Regions from separate parts of the Pseudomonas muyukensis genome, predicted to be linked through region 1. Evidence: predicted binding sites of a transcription regulator. Region 1 holds the regulator's gene; the other holds the start of a gene.
What was found. The regulator FliA, encoded in region 1, starts transcription of late flagellar genes. The targets are predictions, from matches to a motif close to CTAAAGTTTNNNNNNNNNNNGCCGNTAA.
Positions count from the first base shown of each region.

Region 1 (8,605 bases):
AGGAGCATTTCACGGTAGCGCGACTGGCGCAGGGTGATGGCCTTGAGCTTGTTGGCGATCGGCAGCAGGATCAGGTTGGCGCTGGCCACGCCATAGATGGTGGCGACGAAGGCCACGGCGATGCCGTTGCCCAGCTGCGACGGGTCGGCCAGGTTGCCCATCACGTGGATCAGGCCCATGACCGCGCCGATGATGCCGATGGTCGGCGCGTAGCCGCCCATGCTCTCGAACACCTTGGCAGCCTGGATGTCACGGGCTTCCTGGGTCAGGAAGTCGACTTCGAGGATGCTGCGGATGGCTTCCGGCTCGGCGCCATCGACCAGCAGTTGCAGGCCCTTGCGCGCATAAGGGTCGGGCTCGGCGTCGGCCACGCCTTCCAGGCCCAGCAGGCCTTCCTTGCGCGCGGTCAGGCTCCAGTTCACCACCCGGTCGATGCCGCCCACCAGGTCGACCCGTGGCGGGAAGAAGATCCAGCGCACGATCTGCAAGGCGCGCTTGAACGACGACAGCGGCGACTGCAGCAGCGCCGCCGCCAGCGTACCGCCCAGCACGATCAGCGCGGCCGGGCCGTTGAGCAGCGCGCCAACGTGGCCACCCTCGAGGAAGTTGCCGCCGACGATGGCGACAAAGGCGAGGATCAGGCCGATAAGGCTGAGGACATCCATCAGACGCACGCCTCGACCAGGTGCTTGCCGATTTCGTCCAGGCTGTACACGGCATCGGCCAGGTTGGCCTTGACGATGGCCATGGGCATGCCATAGATCACGCAGCTGGCTTCATCCTGCGCCCACACGGTGCTGCCGCCCTGCTTGAGCAGGCGCGCGCCCTCGCGGCCGTCGGCGCCCATGCCGGTGAGCACCACCGAGAGCACCTTGTCGCCATAGGACTTGGCCGCCGAACCGAAGGTGATGTCGACGCAAGGCTTGTAGTTCAGGCGCTCATCGCCCGGCAGGATCTTCACCGTGCCACGGCCGTCGACCATCATCTGCTTGCCACCGGGGGCCAGCAGCGCCAGGCCTGGGCGCAGCACGTCACCGTCCTCGGCTTCCTTGACGCTGATCTTGCACAGCTTGTCGAGACGCTCGGCAAAAGCCTTGGTGAAAGCCGCCGGCATGTGCTGGATCAGCACGATCGGCGCCGGGAAACTGGCCGGCAGTTGCGTCAGCACGCGCTGCAGGGCCACCGGGCCGCCGGTGGAGGTACCAATGGCCACCAACTTGTAAGGCTTGCGCTTGGGCGCCGGCGAGTGCGCGCCAGCCGGTGCCGCGGCTCGGGCCGAGGCGGCGGCGGTACGCGCCGGGGCGCTGCTGGCCAAGCTGCTGGCCGGGGCATGGCTGCTGGCCGCAGCGGGCGCGGCGGCCGGGGCCGGGGCGGCATAGGCGCTGAAACGGCGGTTGCTGCGCGAGATGGTGTGGACCTTCTCGCACAGCATCTGCTTGACCTTCTCGGGGTTGCGCGAGATGTCCTCGAAGTTCTTCGGCAGGTAGTCGACCGCGCCGGCGTCCAGCGCATCGAGGGTAACCCGGGCGCCTTCGTGGGTCAGCGAGGAGAACATCAGCACCGGCGTCGGGCAGCGCTGCATGATGTGCCGCACCGCGGTGATGCCGTCCATCATGGGCATTTCGTAGTCCATGGTGATGACATCGGGCTTGAGCGCCTGCGCCTGGTCGATCGCTTCCTTGCCGTTGGTCGCGGTGCCCACGACCTGGATCGTCGGGTCCGCCGAGAGAATTTCCGAGACACGGCGGCGGAAGAAACCGGAATCATCCACCACCAGGACCTTGACTGCCATAAACACTCCATTAGGCGGCGCACCCGCCTGGGCGCGCCACCGAAATCAAATACGCCGGGCGGCGTAACGCTTGAGCATGCTCGGTACGTCGAGGATCAGCGCAATGCGCCCGTCACCGGTGATGGTGGCGCCGGACATGCCCGGGGTCCCCTGCAGCATCTTGCCCAGCGGCTTGATCACCACTTCTTCCTGGCCGACCAGCTGGTCGACGACGAAGCCGATGCGCTGGGTGCCAACCGACAGGATCACCACATGGCCTTCGTGCTGCTCTTCGTGCTCGTGGTCCTGGACCAGCCAGCGCTTGAGGTAGAACAGCGGCAGCGCCTTGTCGCGCACGATCACCACTTCCTGGCCGTCGACCACGTTGGTGCGCGACAGGTCGAGGTGGAAAATCTCGTTGACGTTGACCAGCGGGAAGGCAAACGCCTGGTTGGCCAGCATTACCATCAGCGTCGGCATGATCGCCAGGGTCAGCGGCACCTTGATGACGATCTTCGAGCCCTGGCCCTTGGCCGAGAAGATGTTGATCGAGCCGTTGAGCTGGGAAATCTTGGTCTTCACCACGTCCATGCCGACGCCGCGGCCGGACACGTCGGAAATCTCGGTCTTGGTCGAGAAACCCGGGGCGAAGATCAGGTTGTAGCAGTCCGACTCGCTCAGGCGGTCGGCCGCGTCCTTGTCCATCAGGCCCTTTTCCACGGCCTTGGCCCGCAGCACGCTGGGGTCCATGCCCTTGCCGTCGTCGGAGATCGACAGCAGGATGTGGTCGCCCTCCTGCTCGGCGGACAGCACCACGCGGCCTGTGCGCGCCTTGCCGGAGGCCTCGCGCTCGTCGGGCATCTCGACGCCATGGTCGACGGCGTTGCGCACCAGGTGCACCAACGGGTCGGCCAGGGCCTCGACCAGGTTCTTGTCCAGGTCGGTCTCTTCACCGACCAGCTCCAGGTTGATCTCTTTCTTGAGCTGGCGGGCCAGGTCGCGGACCAGGCGCGGGAAGCGGCCGAAGACTTTCTTGATCGGCTGCATGCGGGTCTTCATGACCGCGGTCTGCAGGTCGGCGGTGACCACGTCGAGGTTGGACACGGCCTTGGACATGGCCTCGTCGCCGCTGTTCAGGCCCAGGCGCACCAGGCGGTTACGCACCAGCACCAGTTCGCCGACCATGTTCATGATTTCGTCCAGGCGCGCGGTGTCGACCCGCACGGTGGTTTCCGCTTCGCTGGCGCCATGTTTCTCGGCGGCAGCGGCCGGCGCACGGGCTGGCGCGGCAGGCTTGGCGGCAGGCGCCGGTGCGGCGGCGGCAGGCGCCGGTGCGGCGGCGGCAGGCGCCGGCGCTGGCTTGGCAACCGGCTTGACCTCGGCCTTGGGCGCCGCCGGTGCGGCAGTCACGGCGGCGGCAGGGGCCTCGGCCGCGACGGCGTCGCCGGAGAACTTGCCCTTGCCGTGCAGCTGGTCCAGCAGCGCTTCGAACTCGTGTTCGCTGATGTTTTCGTCGCCTGCGGCAACTGGCGCGGCACTGGTGGGCGCTGCGGCCGCCGGCAGGGCGTCGACGGCAAAGGTGCCCTTGCCGTGCAACTGGTCGAGCAGCGATTCGAACTCATCGTCGGTGATTTCGTCGCTGCTCGGCGCCACGGCCGCGGGCTCGCTGACGGCCGCTTCAGCCGAGAACTGGCCCTTGCCATGCAACTGGTCGAGCAGCGACTCGAACTCGGCGTCGGTGATTTCGTCACCCTCGCCTGTGACCTGCTCGCCTTGCAGCTGCTCGTGAACGGCTGCTTCGGCCTTGACCGCATCCAGCGAATCGAGCAGTTGCTCGAACTCGGTGTCGGTGATGTCGGGCTCGGCGGCCGCTGCTTCGGCGACCGGCTCGGCCTCGACCACTGCAGCCGGTGCTTCGGCGCCACCCGGCTCGGCCAGGCGCGACAGCGCCGCCAGCAGTTCCGGGGTGGCCGGGGTCACGGCGCTGCGCTCGCGCACCTGGCCGAACATGCTGTTGACCGTGTCGAGTGCCTCGAGCACCACGTCCATCAGCTCGGCATCGACCCGGCGCTCCCCTTTGCGCAGGATGTCGAACACGTTCTCGGCGATATGGCAGCACTCCACCAGCTCGTTGAGCTGGAGGAAGCCGGCGCCCCCTTTTACAGTGTGGAAACCGCGGAAAATCGCATTGAGCAGGTCCGCGTCATCGGGCCGGCTTTCCAGCTCGACCAGTTGCTCGGACAGTTGCTCGAGGATTTCGCCGGCTTCTACCAGGAAATCCTGGAGGATTTCTTCATCGGCGCCGAAGCTCATTAAACGTGCTCCTTAAAAACCCAGGCTGGACAGCAGATCATCGACATCGTCCTGACCGGACACGACGTCTTCACGCTTATCGGCATGAATCTGCGGACCTTCACCCCGAGTCGGATGTTTTTCTTGATCTTTTTCAGCACGCAGCTGCTGGTGGTCATGTTCGATGCCGGCAAAGCGGTCGACCTGACTGGCCATCAGCACGAGCTTGAGCAGATTGCTTTCTACTTCGGTGACCAGCGCGGTTACCCGCTTGATCACCTGGCCGGTCAGGTCCTGATAGTCCTGAGCCAGCAGAATGTCGTTGAGGTGGCCCGAGACCTTGCGGTTGCCTTCGGCACTGTGCGTCAGGAAACTGTCGACGCGCTTGACCAGCTCGCGGAATTCCGGCGCCGCCACTTCGCGGCGCATGAAGCGCTGCCAGTCGGCGGACAGGTCCTGCGCCTCGCTCGCCAGTGCATTGAGCACCGGGGTGCTCTCCTCCACCAGGTCCATGGTGCGGTTGGCGGCACCTTCGGTGAGGCGCACCACGTAGGAGAGGCGCTCGGTGGCATCGGTGATCTGCGAGACTTCCTCGGCCTGCGGCATCGCCGGGTCGATCTGGAAGCTGACGATCGCGCTGTGCAGCTCGCGGGTAAGCTTGCCCACCTCCTGGTACAGGCCGCGGTCGCGGGTCTGGTTCAGTTGGTGGATCAGCTGCACGGCCTCGCCGAACCGGCCGCGCTCAAGGCTCTCGACCAGTTCCTGGGCATGCTTTTTCAGGGTTGATTCGAACTCACCCAGCGAGTTGTTGATTGACTCCATGGCGCCCCCTGACGTGACTCAGCCGTTGACGCGTTCGAAGATCTTCTCGATCTTTTCTTTGAGCACCTGGGCGGTGAAAGGCTTGACCACATAGCCATTGACGCCGGCCTGGGCCGCTTCGATGATCTGGTCGCGCTTGGCCTCGGCAGTCACCATCAGCACGGGCATGCCCTTGAGACGGTCGTGGGCACGCACCTTGCGCAGCAGGTCGATACCGGACATGCCGGGCATGTTCCAGTCGGTCACCAGGAAGTCGTAATGCCCGGCTTCGAGCATCGGCAGCGCCGTGGTGCCGTCGTCGGCCTCTTCGGTATTGGTGAAGCCCAGATCACGCAACAGGTTCTTGATGATCCGCCGCATCGTCGAAAAGTCGTCAACGATGAGGATTTTCATGTCTTTGTTCAATTAGACCTCCAAGCAGTCTTAAACGCGCTCGGCGCCGAGCGCGCAGTCAATCAATTCGGCACCACAAAATACGACTGCATCGAACCTTGGCTCAACGCGCCCGCCATTCACCCAGACGGCTGCGCAGACGTGCCGCGCACTGGCTGTGCAACTGGCTGACACGCGACTCGCTGACCCCCAGCACCTCACCGATTTCCTTGAGGTTCAGCTCTTCGTCGTAGTACAGCGCCAGGACCAGGCGCTCGCGCTCCGGCAGGTTGGCGATGGCATCGGCCAGGGCGGCCTGGAAGCGCTCGTCCTCCAGGTCCCGCGATGGCTCCAGCTGGCCACTGGCTCCGTCCTCGTGCAGCCCTTCGTGTTCGCCGTCCTGCAGCAGGTCGTCGAAACTGAACAGGCGGCTGCCCAAGGTGTCGTTCAGAATCCCGTAGTAATCATCGAGACTCAATTGGAGTTCGGCAGCAACCTCGTGATCTTTAGCGTCGCGACCGGTCTTTGCTTCAACACAGCGAATCGCATCGCTGACCATGCGCGTGTTGCGGTGCACCGAACGCGGTGCCCAATCGCCCTTGCGCACCTCGTCGAGCATGGCGCCACGGATCCGAATACCGGCGTAGGTCTCGAAGCTGGCGCCCTTGCTGGCATCGTACTTGTTGGCGACTTCCAGCAGGCCGATCATGCCGGCCTGGATCAGGTCCTCGACCTGGACATTGGCCGGCAACCGGGCCAGCAAGTGGTAGGCGATGCGCTTGACCAGCGGCGCGTAGCGTTCAACCAGCTCGTACTGGGCGTCCTTCGCCGCCTTGCTGTACATCTTGAAACCGCTCGCGTTCATAGCACGGGCCCTGCGCTGGTGGGTTGCACCAGGCGCTCGACGAAGAACTCCAGGTGGCCCCGCGGGTTGGCAGGCAGCGGCCAGCTGTCGACCTTCTGCGCAATGGCCTTGAAGGCCAGCGCGCACTTGGACCGAGGGAAGGCCTCATAGACCGCCCGCTGCTTCTGCACCGCCTTGCGCACGCATTCGTCGTAAGGCACGGCGCCAACGTATTGTAGGGCGACGTCGAGGAAGCGATCCGTGACCTTGGTCAACTTGGCGAAAAGGTTGCGACCCTCCTGCGGGCTCTGGGCCATGTTGGCCAGCACGCGGAACCGATTCATGCCGTAGTCGCGGTTGAGCAGCTTGATCAGGGCGTAGGCGTCGGTGATCGAGGTGGGTTCGTCGCACACCACCAGCAGCACTTCCTGGGCGGCGCGAACGAAGCTGACCACCGAGTCACCGATACCCGCGGCGGTATCGATCACCAGCACGTCGAGGTTGTCGCCGATCTCGCTGAAGGCCTGGATCAGCCCGGCATGCTGCGCCGGCGCCAGGTGCACCATGCTTTGCGTGCCGGAGGCCGCCGGCACGATGCGCACACCGCCCGGTCCCTGCAACAGCACGTCGCGCAGTTCGCAGCGGCCCTCGATGACATCGGCGAGGGTGCGCTTGGGCGTGAGCCCCAGCAGCACGTCGACATTGGCCAGGCCCAGGTCGGCGTCCAGCAACATGACCCGGCGGCCGAGCTCGGCCAGCGCCAGGGACAGGTTCACTGAAACGTTAGTCTTGCCGACGCCACCTTTGCCACCGGTCACGGCGATCACCTGTACGGGATGCATGCTACCCATGTCTGTTCTTTACCTTGTCTCGCTTGGACCCAGGCCACATGAGGGGCTGAACAGTCAAGGCCACGGTCCGGCCGGACAACCCCATGATGTAGGTACTTTGCACAGTATTCACCCTCAACCCGCGCGCTTGCCAGGGTTGTGGTACAGATCAGCGAACATGTCGGCCATGGCCTCGTCGCTGGGCTCGTCCTGCAGCTGCACGCTGACCGCGCGGCTCACAAGTTGGTGCTTGCGCGGTAATTGCAGGTCGTCGGGAATGCGCGGGCCATCGGTCAGATAGGCCACCGGCAGTTCGTGACGGATGGCCAGGCTCAGCACTTCGCCAAGGCAGGCCGTTTCGTCCAGTTTGGTCAGGATGCACCCGGCCAGGCCACAGCGCTTGTAGCTGTGGTAGGCGGCAGTGAGCACCTGTTTCTGGCTGGTGGTTGCCAGCACCAGGTAATTCTTCGCGGCGATACCGCGCCCGGCCAGGGTTTCCAGTTGCATGCGCAGGGCCGGGTCGCTGGCCTGCAGGCCGGCGGTGTCGATCAGCACCACGCGCTTGCGCAGCAGCGGCTCGAGGGCCTGGGCCAGCGACTCGCCCGGGTCGACGTAGGTGACCGGCACATTGAGGATTCGCCCCAGGGTCTTGAGCTGCTCCTGGGCGCCGATACGGAAGCTGTCCATGCTCACCAGCGCCAGGTTGTTCGCGCCGTACTTGAGCACATAGCGTGCGGCCAGCTTGGCCAGGGTGGTGGTCTTGCCCATGCCGGCCGGGCCGACCATGGCAATTACCCCACCCTCTTCGATGGGCTCGATCTCGGGCACGTCGATCATCCGCGCCAGGTGCGCCAGGACCATGCGCCAGGCCTGGCGCGGCTCTTCGATTTCGGCGGTGAGCTCGAGCAGTTCGCGGGCCAGGCCACCGGACAGGCCCAGGCGCTGCAGACGGCGCCAGAGATTGGCCTGCTGCGGCTTGCTGCCCTGCAGTTGGCTCCAGGCCAGCGAACCGAGCTGGACTTCGAGCAGCTCGCGCAGGCCATTGAGCTCGAAGCGCATGGCATCGAACAGGCGTGGGTCGACCGCCGCCGCGGCCGGAGCGGCCACTGGCGCGGGTTCATCGACCTGCGGCTCGATCAGCGGCTCGGACGCGGTCAGCGACTGGCCGGCAAACAGCTGGCGATTGCCACCCTCGCCCGCTTCGCCACGGCCGCTCAGCTCAGCCTGGGCGGTGACGATGCGCGACTGGGTCTTGCGCAGCTCGTCCTCCAGCTCGACGTTGGGCACGCGCGGGGCCAGGGCGGACAGCTTGTAGTCCAGCGCAGCCGTCAGTTCGACACCGCCAGCGATGCGCCGATTGCCGATGATGGCGGCGTCGGAGCCGAGCTCATCACGGACCAGCTTCATGGCCTGACGCATATCGGCGGCGAAAAAACGCTTAACTTGCATAACCCACTACCTCAGCCATTGGGGCCCACGGTGGCAACGATGGTGACTTGCTTGTTGTCAGGTATTTCCTGATACGCCAAAACATGCAAATTCGGTACAGCCAGGCGACCGAAGCGCGACAGCATGGCGCGGATCGGGCCGGCAACCAGGAGGATGGCCGGCTGGCCCTGCACTTCCTGGCGCTGGGCGGCTTCGATCAACGAACGCTGAAGCTTTTCGGCCATG
Region 1 covers NZ_CP077073.1:4,529,728-4,538,332, forward strand. Annotated here, with positions in the region: gene KSS95_RS19910 (flagellar motor protein) at 1-665, opposite strand, end outside; gene KSS95_RS19915 (protein-glutamate methylesterase/protein-glutamine glutaminase) at 665-1,792, opposite strand; gene KSS95_RS19920 (chemotaxis protein CheA) at 1,838-4,084, opposite strand; gene KSS95_RS19925 (protein phosphatase CheZ) at 4,097-4,885, opposite strand; gene KSS95_RS19930 (chemotaxis response regulator CheY) at 4,904-5,278, opposite strand; gene fliA (RNA polymerase sigma factor FliA) at 5,382-6,122, opposite strand; gene fleN (flagellar synthesis regulator FleN) at 6,119-6,952, opposite strand; gene flhF (flagellar biosynthesis GTPase FlhF) at 7,067-8,380, opposite strand; gene flhA (flagellar biosynthesis protein FlhA) at 8,392-8,605, opposite strand, start outside.

Region 2 (8,605 bases), 750 kb from region 1:
GCGGGTGAGGGCGACCTGGGTCTGGCCGATCAGGTTGGTCAGCGGCGAGCGCAGTTCGTGGGCGACATCGGCGTTGAACGCTTCCAGTTGCGTGTAGGCCTGGCTGACCCGGTCGAGGGCGGCGTTGAAGGCGCTGGCGAACTGCGCCAGTTCCGGCGGCAGGTCGTGGCTTTGCAGGCGCCCGTCCAGGCGCGGCGGGGCCAGGGTCTGGGCTTCGTCCGAGAGGGCCTGCAAGGGCTTGAGGCCGATGCGCGCGACCCAGTAGCTGAGCAGCGAGGCCAGCAACACGCCCAGCGCGGCCAGGCCGACGATGGCCACCAGCAGGCTGTGCTGGGCCTGCCAGAAGGTCTCGGTGTCGATGCCGATCAGAAAGCGCAGCGGTGGGCGCCCGCCCAGGGCCGGCAGTTCGCTGACCAGTACCTTGTAGGGGTAGGGGCTGTCGGCCAGGCGCAGGTCGCGCATGCCTGGCGCGCCCTCGGCGAAGGCGCGCAGCTGTTGGCTGGGCTGGCCGTACTCGAAGGCCGGGTCGCTGCTCACCACCCAGAAGCGGATGCGCCGGTCTTCTTCGCTGAGCAGGTTGAGCTTGTTGTTGATCTTGGCCCAGTGTTCGGCGGTGCCGTAGCGGTTGAGGGTGGACTCGAGCACGCTGAAGCGCGCGTCCAGTTCGGCTTCGGGCAGCAGGTCGAGGCTGCGGTCGACCTGGCGGTACAAGGCGCTGCCGATCAGCACGAACACGGCCAGGGCCACCAGGGTGAACAGCGCCGAGAGGCGCAGGGCGATGGAGTTGCCGGGTTTGCTTCGGAAAAGGGTCATGGGCTGTCGCTCCCTGGGGCTGCCTTGCAGCCCTTTCGCGACGCAAGGCCGCTCCTGCAGGGGGACGCGATCCGCTGTAGGAGCGGCCTTGTGTCGCGAAAGGGGCGCGCAGCGCCCCCCAGGCTACCCACGGTTTTCCAGGACATAACCCATGCCTCGAATGGTATGCAGCAACTTGTTGTCGAACGGCCCGTCGAGCTTGGCGCGCAAGCGCTTGATCGCCACTTCGACGACATTCGCGTCGCTGTCGAAATTGATGTCCCAGACCAGCTCGGCGATGGCGGTCTTGGACAGGATCTCGCCCTGCCGACGGGCCAGTACGCTGAGCAGCGAGAATTCCTTGGCGGTCAGCTCCAGGCGTTGTCCGGCGCGGCTGGCCTTGCGCGCCATCAGGTCGATCCACAGGTCGGCGACCTGGATCTGCAACGGTTCGTGGACCGCGCTGCGGCGGGTCAGGGCCTGCAACCGGGCCACCAGTTCAAGGAACGAGAACGGCTTGCCCAGGTAGTCGTCGGCACCTTCGCGCAGGCCGTGGATGCGGTCCTCGACCCGCTCGCGGGCGGTGAGCATGATCACCGGCGTCTGCTTGCGCGCCCGCAGCGCGCGCAGCACGCCATAGCCGTCCAGGCCGGGGAGCATGACGTCGAGCACGATCACCGCGTAGTCACCTTCCAGGGCCAGGTGCAGGCCGTCGATGCCGTCGCGCGCCAGGTCGACGGTAAAGCCCTGTTCGCTGAGGCCGCGATGCAGGTAGTCGGCGGTTTTCTCTTCGTCTTCGATGATCAGTACACGCATGGTCTTGTCTCAACTGGCGGTCGGCGCGGGGGCAACGGTGGCCCGGCGGCGGTGGAACAGGCGCTCCAGGGCCAAGTATATGACCGGGGTGGTGAACAGCGTCAGCGCCTGGCTCACCAGCAAGCCGCCGACCACGGCGATGCCCAGCGGCTGGCGCAGCTCGGCGCCGGCGCCAACGCCTAACATCAGTGGCACCGCGCCGAGCAACGCGGCCAGGGTGGTCATGATGATCGGGCGAAAACGCACCAGGCACGCCTGGTGGATCGCCTGCTCGGGCGTCAGGCCCTGGTTGCGCTGGGCCTCCAGGGCGAAGTCGATCAGCAGGATGCCGTTCTTCTTGACGATGCCGATCAAAAGCACCACGCCGATCAGCCCCATGATGGTGAAGTCCTGGCCCATGGCCCAGAGCAGTATCAGGGCACCGAGCCCCGCCGACGGCAGCGTGGAAATGATCGTCAGCGGATGCACCAGGCTCTCGTAGAGCACGCCGAGGATGATGTACACCGCCACCAGCGCGGCGAGGATCAGGTACGGCTGGCTCGACAGCGAACTCTGGAAAGCCTGGGCCGCGCCCTGGAAATTGCCGGTGATGGCGTCGGGCATGCCCAGCTCGCGCTGGGTGCGTTCGAGGATCTGCACCGCCTCGCCCAGGGCCACGCCCGGTGCCAGGTTGAACGACAGGTTGGCGGCCGGGAACAGGCCGTCGTGGCTGATCGACAGTGGCCCGGTACTGGGCGGCGCGACATGGGCCAGGGCCGACAGCGGCACCATCTCGCCGGACAGCGGCGAGCGCAGGTAGAAGTAGTTGAGGCTCTCGGCCTTGCCGCGCTGGCGGGCGTCCAGCTCGAGGATCACCTTGTACTGGTTGGTCTCGGTCTGGAACTCGCTGATCTGCCGCTGGCCGAAGGCGTCGTACAGCGCCTGGTCGACATCGCTGGTGGTCAGGCCGAAACGCGCCGCGGCCTGGCGGTCGATGTCGATGCGGGTGACGCTGGCGCCCAGCTGCAGGTCGTTGGACAGGTCGCGCAACGCCGGGTTGTCCCGCAGGCGTTCGGTCAGGCGCTGGGTCCACAGGTTCAGGGCCACCCCATCGTTGCTCTTGAGCACGTACTGGTACTGGGTGCGCGACGGCCCGGAACTGAGGTTGATGTCCTGGCCGGCCCGCAGGTACAGGACGATGCCAGGCACCTGGGCCAGCTTCGCGCGCATGCGGTCGATCCATTCGCTGGCCGAGACGTCGCGCTCGCCGCGGGGCTTGAGGGCGATCCAGAAGCGGCCGTTGGCGATGGTCTGGTTGCTGCCGGTGACCCCGACCGAGTGGGAGAAGGCGCGTACCGCCGGGTCGGCCTCGATGATCCTGGCCAGGGCCTGGTGTTTTTCGATCATCGCCGGATACGACACGTCCGCCGCCGCCTCGCTGGTGCCGAGGATGAAGCCGGTGTCCTGCAGCGGGAAGAAGCCCTTGGGGATGGCCACGTAGCCGGCCACCGCCAGCGCCAGGGTGACGCCGAACACCGCCAGGGTGGTGCGCTGGTGGGCCAGCGCCTGGTCCAGGCCTTTTGCGTACCCGCGCAGCAGGCGCTGGCCGAGGCCGCCGTGCTGCTCGGCGGGTGGGCGGCGCATGCACAGCGCGGCGAGGGTCGGCGCCAGGGTCAGCGATACCAGCACCGAAATCAGGATGGTCGCCGTGGCGGTGAGGGCGAACTCCTTGAACAACCGGCCAACCACCCCGCCCATGAACAGCAGCGGAATGAACGCGGCAATCAGCGAGAAACTGATCGAGACCACGGTGAAGCCGATCTCGCCGGCGCCCTTGAGCGCGGCGCTGCGGCTGTCGTCGCCGGCCTCCAGGTGGCGGTGGATGTTCTCCACCACGACGATGGCATCGTCGACCACGAAACCGACGGCGATGACGATGGCCACCAGGGTGAGGTTGTTGAGGCTGAAGCCAAACAGGTACATCAATGCGCAACTGGCGATCAGCGACACGCCGAGCACGCTGGAGACGATGAAGGTCGCCGACCACTGGCGCAGGAACAGCGCCATCACCCCGATCACCAGGGCCACGGCGATCATCAGGGTCAGTTCCACTTCGTGCAGCGAGGCGCGGATGGTCTGGGTGCGGTCCTGCAGCGCCGACACCTCGACCGCGGCCGGCAGCATCTGCTGCAAGCGCGGCAGGGCGTCCATCACCCGGTCCACGGTGTCGACGATGTTGGCCCCGGGCTGGCGGAAGATCACCAGGTTAAGGCCCGGTTGCTGGCCCGACCAGGCCTTGACGTAGGCGTTCTCGGCGCCTTGGATCACCTTGGCGACGTCAGACAGGTGCACCGGCGCGCCATCGCGGTAGCTGACGATCAGCCGCGCGTAGTCCTCGGGGTGGAACAGCTGGTCGTTGGCGGCCAGGGTCGACACGCTGTGCTCGCCGTACAGCGCGCCCTTGGCCAGGTTGAGGCTGGTCTGCTGGATGGCCTGGCGGATATCGGCCAGGGTCAGGCCGATGGCGGCGAGTTTCTCGGGCTGGGCCTGCACGCGGATCGCCGGGCGCAGCTGGCCGGTGATGTTGATCAGGCCGACCCCGTCGATCTGGCTGAGCTGGCGCGCCAGCAGGGTCTCGGCGTAGTCGCTGAGCTCATTGCCGGGCATCTGCGTGGAGCTGACGGTGAGGATCAGCACTGGGCTGTCGGCCGGGTTGACCTTGCGCCAGGTCGGCGGGCTGGGCATGTCCTGGGGCAGGCGCGCGGTGGCGGTGTTGATCGCCGCCTGGACTTCCTGGGCGGCGGTGTCGATGTTCTTGTCGAGGGTGAACTGCAGGATCAGGTTGGTCGAGCCCAGGGCGCTGCTGCTGGTCATCTGGGTCATGCCGGGGATGGCGCTGAACTGCACCTCCAACGGGGTGGCGACCGAGGAGGCCATGGTCTCGGGGCTGGCGCCGGGCAATTGGGCGGTGACCTGGATGGTCGGGAAGTCCGCCTCGGGCAGGGGCGCCACTGGCAGCCGGGGGAAGGCGATGGCGCCGAGCAGCACCAGGGCGAAGGTCAGCAGCAAAGTGGCGATGGGGTGGTCGATGCACCAGGCCGAGACGCCGTTGCGGGTGTTCATGGCTGGCTCCTGCGGTCGGCCATCGCCGCCGGGGCGGGGGCCTCGGGCGTGACCTCGACGGTGCTGCCGGGCTTGAGCCGCGACTGACCGTCCAGCACCAGGCGATCGCCAGCCTTGACCCCGGCGATGATGTTCAGCGTGCTGTCCTGGTACACCACCTTGACCGGCACGGCGCTGACCTTGTCGCCGTCCAGGCGGTAGACGAAGTGGCCGTCGATGCTGCGCTGCACCACGGGTGGCGGCACCACCAGGGCGCCCTCGTCCACCGCCGTGCGCAGGCGCACGGTGACCAGCTGGCCGGGCCACAGGCGGCCGTCGGTGTTGTCGAACTCGGCCTTGACCCGCACCGTGCCGGTGCTGGCCGAGACCTGGTTGTCGATCAGCATCAGGTGGCCCTTGGCGAGCAGGTTGCGTTCGCCGTCGGCGTCCATGTACGCCTCGACCTCGGCGGGGATCGACGCTTTCAGCAGGCTCTGCAGGACGGGGAGTTGCTGCTGGGGCAGGGCGAACTCCACGGCGATGGGGTCGATCTGGGTGACGCTGAACAGGCTTTGCGTGTCGCTGCTGCGCACCAGGTTGCCGGGGTCGATGTTGCGAATGCCGACGCGCCCGGTCACCGGCGAGCGGATCTGCGTGTAGCTGAGCTGCACCGCGGCGTTGTCGATGGCGGCCTGGTTGCCCTTGAGGGTCGCCTGCAACTGGTTGACCAGGGCCTGCTGCTGGTCGAGGGTCTGCTTGGACACGCCGTCGTCCGTGCTCAGCAGCTGGTAGCGCCTGAGGTTGACGTTGGCCACCTGCAGCTGCGCCTGGGTCTGCCCCAGCTGGGCGCGGGCCTGGTCGAGGTTGGCGCGGATCGCCCGGTCGTCGAGGCTGGCCAGCAGGTCGCCGGCCTTGACCCACTGGCCCTCCTTGACCAACACCTGGGTCAGCACGCCCTCCACCTGTGGCCGTACCTCGACGCTGTGCAGCGACAGCACCGAGCCGATGGCACTGAGGTAGCGCGGCACATCCTGCTCGACCACGGCCACCACCCGCACCGGCACCGCGCTGGCGGCGCGGCTGGGCGGGGGGCTGGGGCGCTGGCCGAGCCACAGGCCGGCGGCGGTCAGCATCAGCAGGGCCAGCGCGGCAACAACGAGGGGGCGGGACGGACGTCGCATCGGGGCGGGCACCTTGGCCGGAGGGCTGGGAACGGGTCTGGGGTAGCCAGGGTTATAGCGCGCCGATCGGGTCGCCAGCGTGACGCCTGGCTGTCACGGCTGTCAGTTTCGAGCGGTTGATGGCCAAGTGCCAATACCCTGCCGTGGATCAATATTGCCCCGGCGTTTGCCCCTAGAGTCGTACGCCCTGCCGATTTTCCCGTACAACAACGAGAGCCTCCGATGAAGTGCAATATGCCCGTTACCGGTCGCGAAGTGGATTACCCCGGCGACGCCAATATCCTGTCCACCACCGACCTGGACAGCCGTATCACCTATGCCAACGACGATTTCGTCCGGGTCAGCGGTTTCACCCAGCACGACCTGCTGGGCAACGCCCACCATATCGTCCGCCACCCGGACATGCCGGCCGAGGCCTTTGCCCAGATGTGGCAGACGCTCAAGGCCGGGCATTCGTGGATGGGGTTGGTGAAGAACCGCTGCAAGAACGGCGACCACTACTGGGTGAGTGCTTTCGTCTCGCCGATCAGCAGTGGCGGACAGGCGCTGGAGTACCAGTCGGTGCGGACCAAGCCCGGCCGGGCCCAGGTCGAGGCGGCCGAGCGCTGCTATGCGCGCTTGCGCGAGGGCCGGCGCGACTGGCGCCAGCGCTTGCCGGTAGCCGGGCTTGGCGCGCGCCTGGCGCTGTCGGTGGGCGCGGTGTGTGCACTGGTGATCGGCGTCGGGCAGTGGTGGCATAGCGCCTCCTGGCTGGTCACCCTGGTGCAGATGGCGTTGGCCGCAAGCCTCAGCGCCCTGGCGATCCAGTGGCTGTTGCGCCCCTACGAGCGCCTGCGTCGCCAGGCCCTGGCGATTGCCGACAACCCGCTGAGCCAGCAGTTGTACACAGGCCGGCGCGATGGCCTGGGCCAGATCGAGTTCGCCATGCGCATGCTCAAGGCGCAGTTGGGCGCGGTGGTGGGGCGTATCGGCGATACCTCGTCGCGCCTGGCCGGGCATTCCGGCGCGCTGGCCGAGGCGCTGCACAGCAGCCATGCCAACAGCCTGGAGCAGCAGGGCGAAGCGGACCAGGTGGCCACCGCGATCCAGCAGATGAGCGCCAGCGTCGCCCAGGTGGCCAGCAGCGCGCAGATGGCCTCGATGGCCGCCGACCAGGCCGAGGACGAGACCCAGGCCGGGCACCAGCTGGTCGATCGCAACCGCTGTGCGATCCAGGACCTGGCCGGCTCGCTGGTGGAGGCCAGCGAGGTGATCGAACAGCTGGAAAACCACAGCAGCGAGATCTCCGGGGTGCTCGACGTGATCCGCGGCATTGCCGAGCAGACCAACCTGCTGGCGCTCAATGCCGCCATCGAGGCGGCGCGGGCCGGTGACCAGGGGCGCGGCTTCGCCGTGGTGGCCGACGAGGTGCGTGGCCTGGCCCAGCGTACCGCGCAGTCGACCCACGATATCCAGCGCATGATCGCCGCCCTGCAGGACGGCGCCCGGGCCGCGGTGCAGGTGATGCAGCAGAGCAGCGCCCATGCCGGGCACAGTGTCGAGCAGGCGCAACTGGCCAGCGACGCGCTGGACAGCATCAGCGTGCGGGTCAACCAGATCAACGAGATGAGCTTGCAGATCGCCGCGGCGGTGGAGCAGCAGAGCCAGGTCAGCGAGAACATCAACCGCAACATCACCCGCATTCGCCAGGCCAGCGAGGCGACGGTCAGCGTCGGGCAGCGCAGCCACAGCAGTGCCAGTGACGTGGCCGAGCTGGCCAAGGACCTGCGGCGGTTGGCGGATGAGTTCTGGCGGCGCTTGTAGGCGCGGCCGAGCCGCTCCTACAAATGGCTTAGAAACCGATGAATGCGTAGTAGACCGGCGCTTCGCCCGTCACCTGCAGTCGTTGACCCTGTAGACCGGCCGCAAGCGCCGCGTCCTGCACATGCACCGCCCACGGTCCATCGACCGCCCGTGGTGCCTGCTCCAGCACCGAGGCAAACGCCGCCATGTCCGGCAACCACGCGGTAAACCCGTTACCTTTCAGCGCACTGGTGGTCATCCCCAGTGCCTGACAGATCGCCACCTTGGCCGCGATATCGTCGCGGTCGGCCTGACGTGAGGCCTCGATCAGGGCACGCAGCGCCTCATCCACCGGCAGGTTGCCGTGAATCAGCACCGGTCCCTGCTCCCAGGCCTCGGGTGGGCAATCCTTGTTTTCCGGGCGCAGCGGCAGGTGCGGGTTGATCTCCGCCGGGTAGATGCGACAGACCAGCGGGCGGCTTTCATAGATGCCGCACAGGTCATTGTCATCGAGGTTGCGGCAGCGCCCCGGATTGAAGGCGGCGAAGGTCACCGAGACCTGCAACTGCGCCTCACCGCAAGCCACCGGGTGCGAACGGCGCAGCACATGCTCGCGCTGGTCTGCCGGCATGCCAGGGCCATCGGCCAGGAAGCCTTCGATCAACACGATCACCTGGCCACCGGACAGCGCCCACTGCCGGGCTTCGGCCAGGGTCAGCGGCACGTGGTGGCCGGTGCAGCATTTACCGCAACCGGTGCAGGCGAAACGCAGTGCCTCGCTCACGGTTTGCCTGGGCTCCATTCGGTGACCACCGCATGCTGCTGCTGGCGGCTGTACAGGCATAGCTCGGTGCCGCTGCGGTTATTCATGTGTTTTTGCGGGTAGACGCCTTCGATCAGCAGTGCGCTGTAGCCGACCTGGTCGTCGAACTCGGCGGGCTTGCCCAGGGCGT
Region 2 covers NZ_CP077073.1:5,284,539-5,293,143, reverse strand. Annotated here, with positions in the region: gene KSS95_RS23475 (heavy metal sensor histidine kinase) at 1-813, opposite strand, end outside; gene KSS95_RS23470 (heavy metal response regulator transcription factor) at 937-1,608, opposite strand; gene KSS95_RS23465 (multidrug efflux RND transporter permease subunit) at 1,618-4,710, opposite strand; gene KSS95_RS23460 (efflux RND transporter periplasmic adaptor subunit) at 4,707-5,870, opposite strand; gene KSS95_RS23455 (methyl-accepting chemotaxis protein) at 6,093-7,673, shown strand; gene KSS95_RS23450 (YkgJ family cysteine cluster protein) at 7,702-8,436, opposite strand; gene KSS95_RS23445 (hypothetical protein) at 8,433-8,605, opposite strand, start outside.
Region 2: KSS95_RS23455 (methyl-accepting chemotaxis protein) is a predicted target of FliA. The motif match lies at 5,980-6,007, and genes of this name have one in related genera.